3 regions of the Bacillus sp. ISL-35 genome follow, and region 2 is predicted to be linked to each of the others. Evidence: riboswitches for the same ligand, from Rfam matches in the RefSeq annotation. Region 2 holds a riboswitch; each other region holds the start of a gene.
What was found. Region 2 has a riboswitch for S-adenosylmethionine ahead of J7E38_RS13240 (methionine ABC transporter ATP-binding protein). Riboswitches for the same ligand answer to the same signal wherever they lie in the genome.
Positions count from the first base shown of each region.

Region 1 (4,376 bases), on a different contig from region 2:
TTCTTGCAGATTCATGCAGAACCTGCGTATTATCCTGGCATTGAGCTACGAGATGCCGTAATTGACTGATCATCTCAGCAAAATGGGAGGTCAGCTTCCCAATCTCATCACTTGAATCACTTGCCAGTTTCACCGCCAGATCGCCCTGAACAATTCTCTGTGTCGCTTGTGTGAGGCGATCGATGGGCTTAAAGACCCTTTTGAATAAAATAATAATGAAAACAAGGCAGCCTATCGAGATGAGCGATCCCGCAATGGCTGTCGAGTACATACTCCTGGATACCAGTTCGGCCGTATCAGAGTCTCCTTTGAATGAATTCAGCAGATAAAAATTGTACATTGTCGAAATGGCATAAACAAAAAATAACATGCCAAAAAAGGCAAACACCTTTGTTTTTAACGAAAGGTCCCGCATACTATCCTCTCCTGTAAAATCCCCAGCGCGAACACTGGGGATGAATGATCTCTCTATAATAATATCGGCATTTCCGGAAAATTTTTCATCTTACTCAACAGCTTTTGCCAAGGCGGCTTCAAACTGGGAAACGATATCCTCTCCGTGCTCGATTCCGACCGAAATCCTTACCAGGCGATAAGTGATGCCAAGTTCGGCCTGCGCCTCAGGAGGGAGTGCGCGATGGGAGGTTTTCAGCGGGTGGGAAACGGTGGTTTCAACGCCTGCCAGTGTCGGAACGATTTTTACCCAGCCAAGCGATTTGAAAAACTGGTCTGTATCCACATGCCCCGCTAGCTCGATCGATACCATGGCCCCAAAGCCATGTTCAGCTTCTGCGAATGGATAATAAACCTTTGCGACTTGCTTATTTTCACGCAGACGATCAGCAAGCAATCTCGCATTCTCAGATTGAGCCTTCATCCTTAAAGCCAGCGTCTTCAAGCCCCTGCATGTCAGCCATGCTTCAAACGGACTCAGATTCGCCCCGAGGTTGACGATTCTCGCCCGTGCTTCGGTAATCAGTTCTTTCCTGCCAGCGATGACGCCGGAAGTGACATCGCTATGGCCGCCAATGTATTTTGTCGCACTGTGGACCACAAGATCAGCACCGAGCTCATATGGACGGACATGGAGCGGAGTCGCAAACGTATTATCAACTAATACAACGAGGTTCCTCTTCTTTGCCAGCGCGATGACTTCATCCAGCTTTTCAACGCGGAGCAGCGGATTTGTGATCGACTCTGTGTATAGAAGCTTCGTATTAGGCTTGATGGCGTTTGTGACATTGCCCAAATCCGAGAACGGCACGAATGTCGTTTCAATCCCGAAGCGCTCGAGCTCTGCTTTTAGCATATGGAAGCTTCCGCCATATACATCATCCGCGGCCACAATATGGTCGCCGCTTTTCACCACTGCCAGGACACCTGCCAAAATTGCAGCCAAGCCTGAAGAAGCTGCCACACCATCCTCGGCATGCTCAAGAGCCGCTACCGCTTGTCCGAGTTCATCCGTATTCGGATTGCCAACCCTGGAGTACAGATAATTCCCCTCACCCTGATAAAAACCCTCAAGTTCATCAAGATCCTTAAAAGTAAAAGCCGAAGTCTGGTAAATCGGCGTCGCCTTGCTTTTAATTCCCTGCTGCTTCGTATGTACTGAATGAAGTACTTCCGTTTCAAACCTGTTGTTCATTTCATCCACCTGCTTTTATAAAATATAAAAACCTCTCCAAATAAGGAGAGGTTTCAACTGCTCAGCCTCTCTTATCTTCAGAAATCGTTCTTCAGGAATTAGCACCTTTCTAATAGAAAGAAGGTTGCCGGGCTTCGCAGGGCCTGTCCCTCCGCCACTCTGGATAAGAGTTATTCATTTAAAATCAATAATATTAGCTGAAGTATATCAATATCGCTGTAAACTCGTCAATGAACGATTTTCAAAAGATTTGTGAAGTCAGTCCTCGGGATCACTGTCAAGCAAATCCCATGGTGTGATGACACCGATTGGCTTTCCGTGGCGGTCGCCCGTTTCCGTGATGATGACCGCCTGGAGCTTCTTGCCCCTCGTATGGTAACGCTCGAATAATTCCTCAATATGGTATAAAGATGCTTCCTCATCCACAAACGTGACGAAATAATTTTTCCCCTTCGTCAGCAATTCTTTGATCTGAACATTTTCAAAATGAACGACACTGTCGGAAAAATGCTTCGCCATCCACTGGATGATCTCCGTCGAAGTCAGCAGGGCTACATATTTATCTTCCTTGTCATATACCGGGAATCTCGTAAAATCAAACTTGTTGATGACCTTAAGCACATCTTTAAGATAAGCATCTTCATAATAGTAAAACACCGGACTGGTCGCGATTGATAACGCCGTCTGCGGCTTCTCGAACTCCTTCGCGATTTCCTCAATCCGCTCAACCACCTCAATATGCGGCTCAGCAATATAATAGTCCGCATTCACCCGCTCATGGACAATCGCATTCCGCAGCTTGGCAAACTGATGCAGCTCACTTTTATACTTGCGGACCAATGAATGATTCTTATAGCCAGAGTACAGCAGCTCGACAAACGCATCGCTGTCCGTCCCCTTCACCATTTCCTTCAGCGCTTTATGGATTCGGTTAAAAGCCGTCTCAAACTTGCCGGACTGTTCTTTGTGCTTTACCCCCTGGTTTTCAGAAGAGGCCTGAGGATCAGAAGTTTTTTGCGGTTTTTCATTGCCGTTGTTTTGTTTTTTTGATTTGTCGCTGTTTTGGTTTGTGGCTTTTGTGCTGTTCTGATTCGTTGATTTAGCGTTAGCTTGGGTTGTTGTTTTGCTGTTGTTTTGATTTGGTGTTTTATCGTTATCTTGGTTTGATGCTTTGCTGTTGTTTTGTTTTAGTGTTTTACCGTTATCTTGATTAGTTGCTTTGCTGTTGTTTTGTTTTGTTGTTTTACTGTTATCTTTAGTGGTTATTTTGCTGCTTCTTTGTTTTGATGTTTTACCTTGATCTTGGTTTGTTGCTTTGCTTCTATTCTGCTTTGTTGTTTTGCTGGTATCTTTTTTCGGCAGATCGTCAACGTTCTCATCGACACGCTTGAGGCGGTTATCGTCTACTGCCGGTCTTGGATTGGTGCGAAGATATGAGTTGTTGCCGCGATTTTTATTCGTTTTTCTGTTGTGTTGATCTTTCCTTTTTTTCGATGTGGTCTGTTGCTTGTTGGATCTATGTTTAACCTGAGTTTCGTTAGCCAAAATGGTCCCTCCGTTGTTTCGAATCACTTCCCTACTCATTACCCCAAAACGTACTTTTACTAATCATGGATATATCATGTAGAATTTCCAGATGACTTTTAAGTTTGATACAATAAGTATAGTACATACAATGCAATTAGATAGTAGATTTTTATAGAAAAGGGTTTGATATTCAGTGGCAGCAACGAAGAAAAAAAGAGTCATAAAAGAGGTTACACAGCTGGTGACGATTACGATTGGGGCGATCATCGCCGCATTCGGGCTTGATATGTTCCTCGTCCCCAACGCCATCCTTGATGGAGGTGTAATCGGCCTTTCGATTATCGCAGCGGAATTGACCAACGTCTCGATGAGTATTTTCCTGATCCTGTTCAATCTGCCTTTCCTTTATATCGGATATAAGAGGATGGGAACGAAATTCACCCTTCGGACGCTGTACGGCGTCATTATTTTATCCGGAGCGACAGCTTATTTCCACCACTATGACCGGGTAACAGATGATTTATTTTTGGCAACCATCATCGGTGCCGTCATCCTTGGAACAGGCGTCGGTCTCGTCATCCGCGCTGGCGGAGCGCTTGATGGCACCGAAATCATCGCGATCCTTGTCAGCAAGAAACGCACCGTGTCCGTTGGGCAGATCGTCATGATCATGAACTTGTTCATTTTCCTTTTGGCTGCACTGCTCGTGTTCAGCTGGGAAACAGCCATGTACTCGATCATCACTTATTTCATTGCATTCAAGATGATTGACGTCGTTGTCGAGGGTATGGAAGAGTTAAAATCAGTAACGATCATTTCCGATGTCCCGGAAGAAATCGCCGAAGCCTTGTTGAAGCAATTAGGACGCGGCATGACCTATATTCAGGGCCAGGGCGTTTTTTCAAGCGAACCGAAGAAAATTATTTACATTATTGTCAGCCGGATTGAATTGTCTACTCTGCGCTCGGTTGTAGATGATATCGATCCGAACGCACTCGTCGCGATCGAGAATGTGGCCGATGTATCAGGGAGTAATTTTGATAAGGGCAGCGGGCATTAATAGGGAATCTCCACAAAAGCTCACATATTCTCTACGAAATCGGATTATTCTCTACGGAATTTGCATTATTCTCTACACTTAAATGCAGAATCTCTACGAAATAACCGATAATCTCTACATTTTACATTTATCAGGAAATCA
Region 1 covers NZ_JAGGQK010000007.1:182,053-186,428, forward strand. The annotation lists gene J7E38_RS12310 (methyl-accepting chemotaxis protein) at 1-73, opposite strand, end outside; partial or broken gene J7E38_RS24470 (HAMP domain-containing protein) at 68-415, opposite strand; gene J7E38_RS12315 (trans-sulfuration enzyme family protein) at 506-1,648, opposite strand; SAM riboswitch class I at 1,717-1,818, opposite strand; gene J7E38_RS23895 (CBS domain-containing protein) at 1,907-3,193, opposite strand; gene J7E38_RS12325 (YitT family protein) at 3,369-4,235, shown strand.
Region 1: linked by a shared signal. The riboswitch ahead of J7E38_RS12315 (trans-sulfuration enzyme family protein) and the one ahead of J7E38_RS13240 (methionine ABC transporter ATP-binding protein) in region 2 are both predicted to bind S-adenosylmethionine.

Region 2 (4,376 bases):
GCTCCGGCCGCAAAGCTTAACGCATATGGCAGAAGAGGCTGGATGAACATGACAGCGGCTGCTCCAACCATCGCGGCAACTGGTTCGACCATGCCAGAAAACTGGCCGTACATGAAGCTTTTCTTTCTTGACATTCCTACTTGCCGAAGTGGCATGGAAACTGCGACACCTTCAGGAAAGTTCTGGATCCCAATCCCTATCGCAAGCGCGATCGCACCCATGAGTGACGCTGAAGGAAAGCCTGCAGCTGCTGCTCCGAAAGCCACACCGACAGCGAGACCTTCAGGAATGTTGTGCAAGGTGATGGCCAAGACCATCAAAGTACTTCGTCTTTTCTTTTCAGGATGGATGCCTTCAGCTTTCTCCATCGATAAATTAGGGTGTAAATGGGGCATCAATTTATCTACGACCATTAAGAACAATCCGCCTAAAAGAAAACCCGTCGCAGCAGGCATCCAGCTCGGCAGGCTTCCTCCCTCACCCATCTCGATCGCAGGAGCAAGGAGTGACCAAAAACTTGCAGCAATCATAACTCCTGCAGCTAGACCCATCATACTGTCCAGGAATTTCTGGTTCGGATTTTTCGTTGTAAATACTAAGGCAGCGCCCAAAGCAGTCATTCCCCAGGTAAACAAAGTTCCAATCAGTGCCTGGACAACCGGATGGAAACCCATGAAAAATTCAAGCATATTTTTTCCTCCCAAGACTTGCTCTGTAATCAAATGTAACTCATTTTAATGTATTATATGGATGATGAAGTGGTGAATATATCTTGTTCTGCATAAATCAGACCGCTCTGAATTTGTTTTATCAAGATTACTACATTCTGAAGGTTATTCCAATCTTATTTATCTTTAATCTCCAGGCTCTGAATCTGATGAATGGATTTTCACCAAAAAAAGGGATACTCTAATAAGATAGTTCATACATGGAAGGGAAATAAGTCATGATTGCAAAAACAGAAGAAGATTTTAACGGATTAAAAGAAATTGGCAGGATTGTCGGCTTGATTCGGGATGAATTGGTACAGAAGACAGTGCCTGGGATTACCACAAAGGAACTTGATGAAGTCGCGGGTGCAATGTTTGAGGAGCATGGAGCAATTTCTGCTCCAAAGGGCGAGTACAATTTCCCTGGGTATACATGCATCAGTGTGAATGAAGAAGTCGCCCACGGAATTCCGGGAAGCCGCGTCATCAAAGAAGGCGATATCGTTAATATCGATGTTTCCGGATCAAAAAATGGCTATTTTGCCGATACGGGGATTTCCTTTGTCGTTGGTGAAGGTGACCCGCTTTTAACGAAGATATGCGAAACAGCTGTTGAGGCTTTTGAAGCGGGCTTGAAAAAAGCGAAACCAGGTTCGAAGAAAAGCGGACTTGGAAAGGCAGTTATGGCGACTGCGAGGAAGAACGGAGTAAAAGTAATTAAAAACCTTACCGGACACGGAATCGGGCGGACCATCCATGAAGCTCCTGACCACATCTACAACTATCATGAGCCATGGGATGATGAGCTCTTAAAAGAGGGAATGGTCATCGCTTTTGAGCCATTCATCTCCACACGTGAGGAAGAAGTTTTCCAATACGAACATGATGAATGGACTTATGTTACAGAAAATAGCTTTGTCGCACAATGTGAGCATACGATCATTCTTACTAAAAATGGACCGATTGTTATTACTAGATAGATTTCGAATTGAAACCCTTGCTGCTGCAGGGGTTTCATTTTTTTATGCATCCATCACAATTGATACTAAATTCCTATTTTTCGTATTTCTAAAAAAAATCCAACAAAATGATTGACACATTCTCTGCGACGCAGTAAAGTAATAAACAAGATTTATAACTTAATATTCGTTACTTCTTATCAAGAGAGGTTGAGGGACTGGCCCTATGACACCTCGGCAGCGGACTCCTTTGGAGGACTGTGCCAAATCCAGCAAGCAGCAGCTTGAAAGATAAGAAGAGGCCGACTTTTTAATTCATGTCCTCTTCTTTCTGAAGGGGACTTTTTATTTTTCCAAAAATCCCCACCTACAAATTCATATCGATACTTTCTTATCAAGAGAGGCGGAGGGACTGGCCCTATGAAGCCTCGGCAGCGGACTCACATATTGAGGACTGTGCCAAATCCAGCAAGCAATAGCTTGGGAGATAAGAAGAGACCTTGTCCAGCATCATTGCGGCATGCCCTCTTCCTGTTTCCGGGAAGAGGTTTTTTTATGCATTTACAAAGGAGGAAGACAGTTGATTACGTTTGAACAAGTGGAGAAAGTTTATGAAAGCCGCGGGAATAAGGTAGCGGCACTGAATGGAATTGACCTGGAAATCAAAGAAGGAGAAATATTTGGAGTCATTGGTTTTAGCGGTGCTGGAAAAAGCTCACTGATCCGCTGTGTGAATCTGTTGGAACGGCCGACATCAGGACGGGTGATTGTGAATGGCTGCGACATGACTTCTCTTTCAGCAAAAGAAGTCCGTGAGGTTAAAAGGAATATCGGGATGGTATTCCAGCATTTCAATCTCTTGAACTCCAAGACAGTCTTTGAAAATGTAGCGATGCCCCTCGTTCTCGGTAAGCTCCCAAAAGCGAAAATCAAAGAGCGTGTTTATCAGCTCCTCGAGTTTGTAGGTCTCGCTGATAAAGCAGACAATTATCCGGACCAGCTTTCAGGCGGCCAAAAACAGCGAATCGGCATTGCCCGGGCACTGGCAACCCAGCCTAAGATCCTGCTTTGCGATGAAGCGACATCAGCGCTGGATCCGCAGACAACAAGTTCAATTCTGCAGCTTTTGAAAAAAATCAACAAGGAGTACAACATCACGATTTTGATCATTACCCACGAAATGTCCGTCATCAGGGAAATTTGTGACCGGGTCGCTGTCATCGAGGAAGGAAAAATCATTGAGGAAGGCTCAGTATTTGAAGTTTTTTCAGCTCCCAAAACAGTTACAGCCAGGAATTTTGTCAGCACTATCATGAATGACAATATTCCAGATTCCGTCCACAGAATCATTAAGGGACATTCAGGGCTGCAAAAGGTATTCCGGATTAACTTCATTGGTGAATCAGCTGGCGAACCGCTGTTGTCACAGTTGTCAAAGAAGTTTGATATCCATGTGAATGTTCTGTTCGGAAATATTACCGAGCTGCAGGGAATTCCATTCGGTAACCTGATTGTCGAGTTCCAGGGAAGTGACAAAGAAATTTTGAGGGCACTTAATTTTATACATCAGCAAAAAGTCAACATAAAGGAAGTGACCGCACATGCTAGTTAACTCAGAACAAATCATACAGGCTTTAGTCGAAACACTGCAAATGGTTGCGTTCTCCCTGCTGTTTTCGGCAGTCCTTGGAGTGCCGCTGGGAATTGCGCTGGTCGTGACCAGAAAAGGCCATTTGCTTGAAAACGCACCTGTTTTCAACGTACTTAACAGTATCATCAACGTATTCCGCTCAGTGCCATTCATTATCCTGCTGGTCGCAATCATCCCGCTGACCCGGCTGATTGTCGGCACATCGATTGGTACGGCTGCCGCAGTCGTCCCGCTTGTCTTTTATGCAGGGCCGTATATTGCCAGATTGGTAGAGAACTCCCTGCTGGAGGTCGATCCGGGAGTCATTGAAGCAGCCGAAGCAATGGGAGCCACTCCCTGGCAGATTGTCTTCAAGTTCATTCTTCCAGAAGCAATGAGTTCACTTATTCTTGCTTTCACGATTGCAACAGTCGGATTGATTGGTGCATCGGCAATGGCTGGAGCCATCGGAGGCGGCGGCCTTGGGGATTTGGCGATTACTTATGGATACCAGCGTTTTGATACCCAGACAATGTTCATCACCGTTGGCATTTTAATTGTCATGGTTCAGGGACTGCAATCCCTTGGAAATATAACTGCTAAAAAAATCAGAAGAAGATAACCAGGAGGAAAACAAAATGAAAAAACTTTTACTAGCATTAATCGTACTTAGTCTGGCATTGATCAGCACCGCATGCTCCAGCTCTTCATCATCCGCGAAAGGCGGAGAAACTGTCAAAGTGAAGCTTGGTGTCAGCGGAACGGATCACCGGGTATGGGATTTTGTTGCCAAAAAGGCAGAAAAAGAAGGAATTGACGTCGAAATCGTCACGTTTTCAGATTATGTCCAGCCAAACCTTGCCCTTGCTGAAGGTGAATTGGATGCAAACTCATTCCAGACCGTTTCCTATTTTGACGCTTTTATCAAAGAACACAATCTTGACCTAGTCCCAATCGCAACCACACAGATCGCGCCAATGGGTATCTACTCCGAAAAATACAAAGACGTGAAAGACATTCCTGAAGGCGGAAAGATTGCTCTTGCAAATGAAGCGACGAATATGGGAAGAGGTCTTC
Region 2 covers NZ_JAGGQK010000008.1:61,130-65,505, reverse strand. The annotation lists gene J7E38_RS13250 (ZIP family metal transporter) at 1-689, opposite strand, end outside; gene map (type I methionyl aminopeptidase) at 947-1,690, shown strand; SAM riboswitch class I at 1,864-1,967, shown strand; SAM riboswitch class I at 2,058-2,163, shown strand; gene J7E38_RS13240 (methionine ABC transporter ATP-binding protein) at 2,250-3,281, shown strand; gene J7E38_RS13235 (methionine ABC transporter permease) at 3,271-3,921, shown strand; gene J7E38_RS13230 (MetQ/NlpA family ABC transporter substrate-binding protein) at 3,938-4,376, shown strand, end outside.

Region 3 (4,376 bases), on a different contig from region 2:
CAACCTGTTGAAGATGGGACTCGATGAAATTGGGGAAGCAGTGAACAAAGGCGGCGTCATCGCTGATGAGCAAATGGAATCGATGAATCTGACAATGTCAGCTTTTGAAAATATAGAAGCAAGGGTAAGCGGCATTTCGGAAAAAATCACCCAGCTTGTGAAAGGAATGGAAGCCTCCAAGGAGCTGGGAGCAAAGGTCCTGCACAATGTTGAATCCATCAGTGCTGTCGTCGAAGAAACTGCAGCGGGAAGCGAAGAAATTTCAGCATCCACAACAGAACAATTATCGGCATTCGGCAACCTCTCGAAAAAGGTAACAGACTTGAGGAAACTGACCAATGAATTGAACGAATCTGTTTCTATTTTTAAGTTTAATAAATGATTTTTGAAAGTATCATGGCCTGGAGCTGTGGTACTTTTTTTGTGGGGATGAAAAGCGATGAATTAACCGTAAAATCGATACTTGGTCGAAATAATTGAAAAAGTGGTCGAAATAATTCAAAATGTGGTCGAAATAATTCGAAAAGTGATCGAAAAAATGAAGAAATCGCCAAATTATTGAGTTGTGGAGTAAATCAATGCCCGCGAAATGGCGGAAATTAAGATAAACGAGGCCCAACGACGATATAATTCCTTTAATTTGACATGCAGTTTCAAATATATGAGTCTATAATTAAATAAAAGAAATAAGAATTATAGGAAGAGACTGCTTAGAGCTAATAACAAAAGAGAAGGTGAAGTTTTGAAGCAAAAAGATTTATTCCTGGCGTTTTTTCGCGTGGGAATCCTTGGCTATGGGGGCGGGCCGTCCTCGATTCCGCTTGTACATAAGGAAGTAGTAGATAAATATAAATGGATGGACTCTGATGAGTTCGGTGACATTCTTGCTTTGGGGAATGCGCTCCCCGGTCCGATCGCAACGAAAATGGCTGGGTATATCGGCTATCGAGTCGGCGGTTTCCTTGGCATGCTGAATGCCCTGGCCGCAACGATGATTCCGACGATTTTCCTGATGATTATCCTGCTTACGACTTTGAACTCTTACAAGGATCAGCCATGGGTAAAAGGAATGGCTGATGCTGTTGTACCGGTTGTTGCTGTCATGCTCGCCGTCCTGACCTGGGACTTCATCAAGAAGTCTGGAAAATCTAAGCTCGGCTGGGCCTGGACAGCCGTTGCGCTGATTGGCAGCCTGGTGCTGCTCCAATTCTTGAACGTGCATCCGGCCATTTTGATTTTCATCTTGCTGCTTGGTGCTTTATTGAAAAAAGACTCCTCACCATCTGAACAGAAACAAATGGGAGGGGAGCAGAAATGATCTATTTTCAAATATTTTTGGCCTTTTTCATTCCTGGTATTTTAGGCTATGGCGGAGGTCCTGCCTCGATCCCGTTGATTGAAAATGAAGTCGTCGACCGATACAACTGGATGACGGTCAATGAATTCAGTGAAGTGCTGGCGATGGGCAATGCACTTCCGGGACCAATCGCGACCAAGATGGCAGGGTATATTGGCTATTCAGAAGGCGGAATCCTCGGCGCCATTGTCGGTGTGTTTGCAGCCGTGGCACCATCATTGATTTTAATGATTGGACTGCTCGGGCTGCTGATGAAATTCAAGGATTCTCCTCGTGTCAAAAGACTGACTATGGTAGTCAGACCAGTCATTGCCGTGCTTCTGGGAGTCATGACCTATGATTTCTTTTTTTCCTCCTATGAAGGTGTCGGTTTAACGCAAACGATTCTGATAGGCGGAATCAGCTTCGTCCTGATGGAAAAATTGAAGGTGCACCCGGCCTATGTCATCGCCGGTGCGCTCGTTTATGGAGCCCTTGTTTTATCTTAAACAAGGGTTTTTCTTTTGAAATTAAATTCTCTTACAGCCCCAACGATGTAAACGATTTCAATGGAAACCATGCAAAAAAACTTTGTTGACAAATATATCAGAGAGTTTTAATATTTCAATTATCGAAATGAATTTAATAAGTTACTTATCAAGAGAGACTGAGGGATTAGGCCCGATGACGTCCGGCAACCTCCTTTATGGAAAGGTGCCACTTCCTGCAGAATGGTTTCATTCTGAAAGATAAGTCGTATAGATATTTACGATGCCTCTTTCTTTGAATGAAAGAGGCTTTTTTTATTGAGTGAAAACGGGGGTGCAAAAATGATTGAAGTGAAGAGCCTGATCAAAGTATATGAAACGAAAAAGGGATCGGTGACAGGTGTTGACGATGTTTCATTAAAAGTAGAAAAGGGCGAAATTTACGGGATTGTCGGATACAGCGGCGCAGGCAAGAGTTCTTTGCTGAGATGTCTTAACCTCCTGGAGAAGCCGACATCGGGAGAAATTTATATTGATGGTGTGGAGCTAACCTCTTTGAGCAAGGGTGAGCTAAGGAAAGCCCGTTTGAAAATCGGGATGATTTTTCAGCATTTCCATCTTGTAAGCGCAAAGACAGTCAGCGAGAATATCGCTTTTGCGCTAAAAGCTGCCGGCACTCCGAAAACAGAGATAAATGAGAGAGTGCTAGAGCTTTTACATATGGTGGGCCTTTCCGACAAGAAAGACGTATATCCTGCCCAGTTGTCCGGCGGCCAGAAACAGCGTGTTGGCATAGCCAGGGCGCTGGCGAATAATCCATCCGTCCTGCTATGCGATGAAGCAACCTCCGCTCTTGACCCAAGCACGACCCGCTCTATTTTATCTTTACTTAAAAAGATTAATAGAGAGTTAGGAATCACAATCGTACTCATCACGCATGAAATGGAAGTGGTCAAGACGATTTGTGATAGGATGGCCGTGATGCAGGATGGAAAAATCATCGAAGAGGGAAATGTCTACGATATTTTTGCCAATCCACAGGAACTGCTGACAAAGGATTTCGTCAACTCCATCCTTCAATTCGAATTGCCTGAAAGACTGATGAAGGTGCGGGAAGGCAAATTGATCAAGATTTATTTCCAGGGCGAGATTGCCGAGCAGGGTGTCATCTCGGATGTATTCCAAAAATTCAAGGTGAGGGGAAATATCCTCCACGGAAAAATCGAGTATATCCAGGAGATCCCACTGGGGATTTTCATTATGGAAGTGTCGGGCGAGACAGTTGAAATCGACCGGGCTATTGACTATATCGCATCAAGGACAAGAAATTTGGAGGTGATTGAAGATGCTGCTTGATAATCTGGTCGCACTGCTGCCGGAACTGAATAAGGCATTCTTTGAAACAATCTATATGGTCGGCATCTCCATCCTTGTCTCGATCATTGTTGGATTGCCGACAGGGGTTCTTCTTTTTGTCACCGATAAAGGCCTGTTCCTGGAAAACCAGCTTTTTAAAAATATTGCCGGTTTCATCGTCAATATGATCCGGTCGGTTCCGTTCATCATCCTGTTGATCGCCCTGCTGCCGCTGGCGAATTTAATCGCCGGCACGACAATCGGGCCGACTGCCGCATCCGTTTCATTATCAGTTGCGTCGATTCCGTTCTTTGCGAGGATCGTCGAGCAAAGCTTGCGCGAAATCGATAAAGGGGTCATCGAAGCAGCGGTGGCCACCGGAGCTACTCCGTGGATGATCATCAAGGATGTCCTGATTCCAGAGGCTAAGCCGGGAATCGTCCAGGGTGTCACCATCACGATCATCAGCCTTGTGGCATACTCGGCAATGGCCGGTATTGTTGGCGGCGGCGGAGTCGGTGATCTGGCAATTCGCTTCGGTTATTACCGGTATGACAATACCATCATGATTACAACGGTGATTATTTTAATCTGTCTCGTCCAGCTGATCCAGTTTGGCGGCGACAGGATTGCTAAATTAGTAGACAAAAGATAAAAATTGGGGGTTATTTTAAAATGAAGAAATTATTATTCTCTTTACTGGTACTTTTATCAATCGGGTTGTTGGCTGCATGCGGCAGTGATTCCGCAACAGGCGACGATGCGAAGGCTGACAAAAAGCAAGTTACCTTCGGAGCGACATCAGGGCCGTATAGCGATATGGTCACAAAAGGAATCAAGCCTCTGCTTGAGAAAAAAGGCTATGAAGTGAAAGTGGTCGAATTCAGCGACTACATCCAGCCAAACCTGGCCCTGTCAAAAGGGGATCTTGACGCCAACCTGTTCCAGCATAAGGTGTACATGGAAAACTTCGCAAAAGAACACGATCTTGAGCTGTCTGAAGTGATTGTCGTCCCAACAGCGCCAATGGGAATCTACTCAAAGAAGTTCAACTCACTGGATGAAGTCGCAAAGGGTTCTGCCATCGCGATTCCAAACGATCCAACCAATGCAGCACGTGCCTTCCTGATTCTTGAGGATGCCGGCCTGATCAAGCTTGATCCTAATGCTGATCCGTTGACTGTTTCTGAAAAAGA
Region 3 covers NZ_JAGGQK010000004.1:624,392-628,767, forward strand. The annotation lists gene J7E38_RS09065 (methyl-accepting chemotaxis protein) at 1-382, shown strand, start outside; gene J7E38_RS09070 (chromate transporter) at 743-1,318, shown strand; gene J7E38_RS09075 (chromate transporter) at 1,315-1,845, shown strand; SAM riboswitch class I at 1,988-2,092, shown strand; gene J7E38_RS09080 (methionine ABC transporter ATP-binding protein) at 2,167-3,180, shown strand; gene J7E38_RS09085 (methionine ABC transporter permease) at 3,170-3,835, shown strand; gene J7E38_RS09090 (MetQ/NlpA family ABC transporter substrate-binding protein) at 3,856-4,376, shown strand, end outside.
Region 3: linked by a shared signal. The riboswitch ahead of J7E38_RS09080 (methionine ABC transporter ATP-binding protein) and the one ahead of J7E38_RS13240 (methionine ABC transporter ATP-binding protein) in region 2 are both predicted to bind S-adenosylmethionine.